One region of the Micromonospora sp. CPCC 206060 genome, then DNA from elsewhere that is predicted to be linked to it. Evidence: riboswitches for the same ligand, from Rfam matches in the RefSeq annotation. Region 1 holds a riboswitch; the other holds the start of a gene.
The links. Region 1 has a riboswitch for cobalamin ahead of metE (5-methyltetrahydropteroyltriglutamate--homocysteine S-methyltransferase). Riboswitches for the same ligand answer to the same signal wherever they lie in the genome.
Positions count from the first base shown of each region.

Region 2: another riboswitch for cobalamin. It lies ahead of V6U90_RS20150 (peptidase); the one in region 1 lies ahead of metE (5-methyltetrahydropteroyltriglutamate--homocysteine S-methyltransferase).

Region 1 covers NZ_JBAKHU010000110.1:244-2,440, reverse strand. The annotation lists gene metE (5-methyltetrahydropteroyltriglutamate--homocysteine S-methyltransferase) at 1-1,071, opposite strand, end outside; cobalamin riboswitch at 1,179-1,382, opposite strand; gene V6U90_RS30950 (ribonucleotide-diphosphate reductase subunit beta) at 1,381-2,196, opposite strand.
Region 2 covers NZ_JBAKHU010000033.1:3,315-5,511, reverse strand. The annotation lists gene V6U90_RS20155 (hypothetical protein) at 1-104, opposite strand, end outside; gene V6U90_RS20150 (peptidase) at 173-1,228, opposite strand; cobalamin riboswitch at 1,330-1,455, opposite strand; gene V6U90_RS20145 (hypothetical protein) at 1,743-2,197, shown strand, end outside.

The DNA of each region.
Region 1 (2,197 bases):
ACCGAGCAGCACTACCTCGTCGACCTTCTGCCGGGCGAAGGCCAGCCGCTGCCGCAGCTGCGGATCGAGGCGGGTCTCCGCGGTTAGATCGACCGGGACGTGCAGCAGCGAGCAAGACGTCGACACGGCGACGTGGTCGGCCAGGGCGGCGACGGTGGCTCCGGTGACGGCGGCCGCACGCAGATTCGTGCGCCAGATGTTATGCCCGTCGACCAGGCCCGCGACGATGGTCCGGCCGCGAAGGGGTCCGGCGTCGGCGAGCCGCCGCAGGTTGCCGGGCCCGGCAACCAGGTCCAAGCCGATCGCCTCGACCGGCGTGCCGAGCAGGGCGGGCAGCGCGTCGTTCAGCTCGCCGAAGTAGGTCGCGACGAAGATCCGCGGACGCTGCTCGAGCTCGCCGAGGCGGATGTAGGCGCGGCGCAGGCCGTCGATCTGGGCAGACGTGCGGTCGGCGACGTACGCGGGTTCGTCGAGCTGCACCCATTCGACGCCGGCGCGGGCGAGCTCGCTGAGGATCTCCGCGTAGGTGTCGACGAGGTCGTCGAGCCGGGCGAACGGGTCAACGCCCTTGGCCAGCAGTAGGAAGGTGGCCGGGCCGACAAGGACCGGCCGGGTGGTGAGGCCGAGCGTGCGGGCCTCGCCGTACTCGCGCAGCGCCTTGGCCGGGTTCGCGGCGAACCCGGTGTCGGCGTCGATCTCCGGCACCAGGTAGTGGTAGTTGGTGGCGAACCACTTGGTCAGTTCGAGCGCGGGTTCGGTGTCGGCGCCGCGGGCCATCGCAAAGTAGGTGTCCAGCTCCGACAGCCCGAGCCGGCGGAATCGGGCCGGAACCGCGCCCACGGCGATGGCGGTGTCGAGGACGTGGTCGTAGTAGGAGAACGTGTTGGACGGGATGGCGTCGAGTCGGGCGTCGCGCAGCGTCTGCCACACCTGCGCGCGCAGGCTGGCCGCGGTTGCTTCCAGGGCGGCGGCGTCGATGCGCCCGGCCCAGTACTCCTCGACGGCCTTCTTCAGTTCGCGGTTGCCGCCGATGCGTGGGTAGCCGAGCACGGTGCTGGTGCCGAATGTCACGGGGGTTCCCTTCCCTCGAGGTGCCCGACGGGCTCGGGAGGGCAGGGGAAGGGCCGTCGCCGGCCTTTCCGCCCGGCCCTCCCGAGGGGCCGTCGGCGGCGCACGCGGTCGCGTGCGCGGTGCGGGCAGGTCTTCGGACTCGTGGGCGTCGTGCTCGCGCCTACCGGCCGTCGCTTCCCAGGCTCGCGCCCAGTGCTTGATGACGGCTTTCGTTCCCACTCACCGCTGCGGGGCAGTCCCGGTTTTGCACCGGGTTCCCTCTTACGACGCGCGGCCTGGCGGCCGCGCGAACCAGCACTGCGGGCAATCTTAGAACTCGTCGTCGAAGCTCACCGAGCCGGTGACCCCGACCTGGTATGCGGCGACGCGACGCTCGAAGAAGTTGGACAGCTCCTGCACGTCCTGCAGTTCCATGAACGCGAACGGGTTCTGGCTGCCGTAGATCGGGTCGATGCCGAGCACGGCGAGGCGTCGGTCAGCGACGTGTTGCAGGTATTCGCGCATGTCGGTGAGCGACATGCCGGAGACGCCTTGGTCGAGCAGGTCGGCGGCGAACTGCACCTCACACTCGACGGCCTCGGCGAGCATGTCGTGGACCTGCTGCTGCATCTGTGCGTCGAACAGGTCGGGTTCCTCCCGCCGGACGGTGTCGACGACGTCGAACGCGAACGCCATGTGCATGCTCTCGTCGCGGAACACCCAGTTGGTGCCGGAGGCGAGCCCGTGCAGCAGCCCGCGCGAGCGCAGGTAGTAGACGTAGGCGAAGGCGCCGTAGAAGAACAGCCCTTCGATGCAGGCGGCGAAGCAGATTAGGTTGAGTAGGAACGCCCGCCGGTCATCGCGGGTGGTGAGCTCGCGCAGCTCGAAGATCGAGTCGATCCACCGGAAGCAGAACTCGGCCTTGCGGGCGATCGAGGGGATGTTGTCGATCGCGGCGAAGGCCGCGAACCGCTCCTGTTCGTCCGCGACATAGGTGTCGAGCAGGTTTAGGTAGAACTGGACGTGCACGGCCTCCTCGAACAGCTGCCGAGACAGGTAGAGGCGGCCCTCGGGCGAGTTGACGTGCTGGTAGAGGTTGAGCACGAAGTACGCCGCGGAAATTCCGACTGCCGAAAAGCCGTCCACA
Region 2 (2,197 bases), on a different contig from region 1:
GCGGCCCGCGCGGCGGGCGGGGCCGGTTCGACGACCACCAGGCCGGCGGCGACGACGACTGCGGCGAGCAGGGCGGCCAGCCGCCGGATGACGGAGATGGACATCAGGGCTCCTCGGGACCGGGGTACGGGGGCTGCGGCCGGCTGGCGGGTCGGTTGTGCTTCCCGGGCCGTCACGGGCAGACCAGCTCGGGTTCGCCCGACGCAGCACCGGCGGCGGTCAGCTGCGCGTACCCGACCCCGGCCAGACCGAGGACGGCCTGGGCGGTGGCCCGGGTGGCGGTGGCCGGGTCGAAGGTGCCACCGTCGTAGTCGACCGCGCCCCGGTCAGCCGGCGCCCCGGTGCAGCAGACCTGGAGTCCGGCCAGGAATCCCCGGGCCCGCGCCCAGGCCAGCGTCCGGCCCCCTGCGGCGAGCGCCTGGGCCGCCAGCCCGGTGCTGTTGGCGTTGGCCACGCCGCCGGAGTTGCGGAACCCGCCGTCGGTGCCCTGCACCGAGACCAGCCAGCGCAGTCCGGCGGTGGCCTCGGTCGACCGGCCGGCGGCCCGCAGCGCCTGCACCGCCAGCGCGGTGGCGTCCACGTCGGAGGCACAGACCGGCTGCTCGGGGACCACCGGGAAGCCACCGTCGGCGCACCGGATGCCGGCCAGGTAACCGGCCGCGTCCGCCGGTACGCCCGACGTGGTACGGGCCAGCGTGAGCAGCGCGAAGGACTGGCTGAAGGTGTTGCTGTAGTCGCCCCACGCGGAGCGGTCGGTGAACCGGCCGGACGGGGCCTGGAGCCCGCGCAGCCGGGCGATCAGGTCGACGCCGCCGACCGCTGTCGGGTCCGCGCCACGTACCTGGACGGCGAGGGCGAGTTTCGCGGTCGCGCCCGCGTACGCCTCGGTCACCCCGTCACCGAGGTAGCCGTCCCGGACGTCCGGCCGGGAGACCCAGGCCAGGGCACGGGCGCCGGAGTCGTCGGCCACCCCGGCGGCGGCGAACGCGAGGACCGCGTCCAGGGTGAGCCCCTGATCCGGGTAGGCGACGCCGTCGAAGACGGCCTCGAAGCGTTCCCCGTCGACGAGTTGGCGGGCCAGCCAGCCGGCGGCGGCCGCCGGACGGTCGGCGGTGGTGGAGCTGGGGGTGTTGACCGGGGCGGCCACCGCGGGGCCGGTCAGGGTGAGTGCGGCGAGGACGCCGCAGAACAGGGTGAGCAGGCGGTGCCGGCTCAGGCGGACAACCATCAGGAGCGCCTTTCCGGCCCGGTGGTCGTCAGAACCGGGCCGGCCGCGCAGGTACGCACGGGTCGGCCGGGACTCCGACCCGTGGGCCACGACGGGTGAGGGAGCGGGTCACGCGTACGGCGGGTATTCGGGCTTGTCGTCGGATGCGGACATCTCGACGACCTACCGTTGCGGGCCAGCGCCGGGCTTCGACCGGACTTCCCCCACACGCACACGCGTCTATTCGGTTGTGCCGGCCAGTCTTGCCGTAGCGTCCACGTGCTGTCAACGCACGGTGGGTGTGGCATCGGCGACTCTCGTCCGGCGTACGGGCGGTCCGGCGGGGCTGGATCTGACCGGGCACCCGACCAACCCCCGAATGCAATTGACGGTGATTGATTCCTTCTGGCGTCATCTGACAACCACCCGAGGCACCGGCCGGTATTTCCCGCGCTACCCCGCGCTCTGTAGGGATATCCACCCGCCGACCCACCCGCCACAGCCGGGCCGGCAGTCCCCAGCAACGGGAGGAAACGTGTTCCGGAGTATCACCGGGCGACGCGCCCGCCGCTCCACACTGGCCCTGCTCACCGGCACGGCACTGGCGGCGCTGCTCTCCGTCAGCTCTGCCGGCGCCGCGCCGGTGCAGGACCGGTCCGAGGTCGGGGTCAACGCCCGCACCGACGTCTACATCAAGGACGTCAGCGCCGACCTCGGCTACCAGCCGCACAGCTACAACCCGCTCTGGGCGAGCCCGGACATCAAGGTCTGCCCGACCGCCGTCGAGTGCGCGGTGAGCCAGAACCCGCGGGTCGGGGTGACGAACTACCTCTTCGTCAAGCTCCGGAACGCCGGCCCGTACGGCACCGGTACCGACAACGGCACCCTCCGGGTCTACCGCACCACTCCGGGTGGCGGGGCCAACTGGCCGGGCGCCTGGACCCAGATCGGGGCGGTCAGCGTGCCGGTCTTCGCCGGGGTCACCACGGT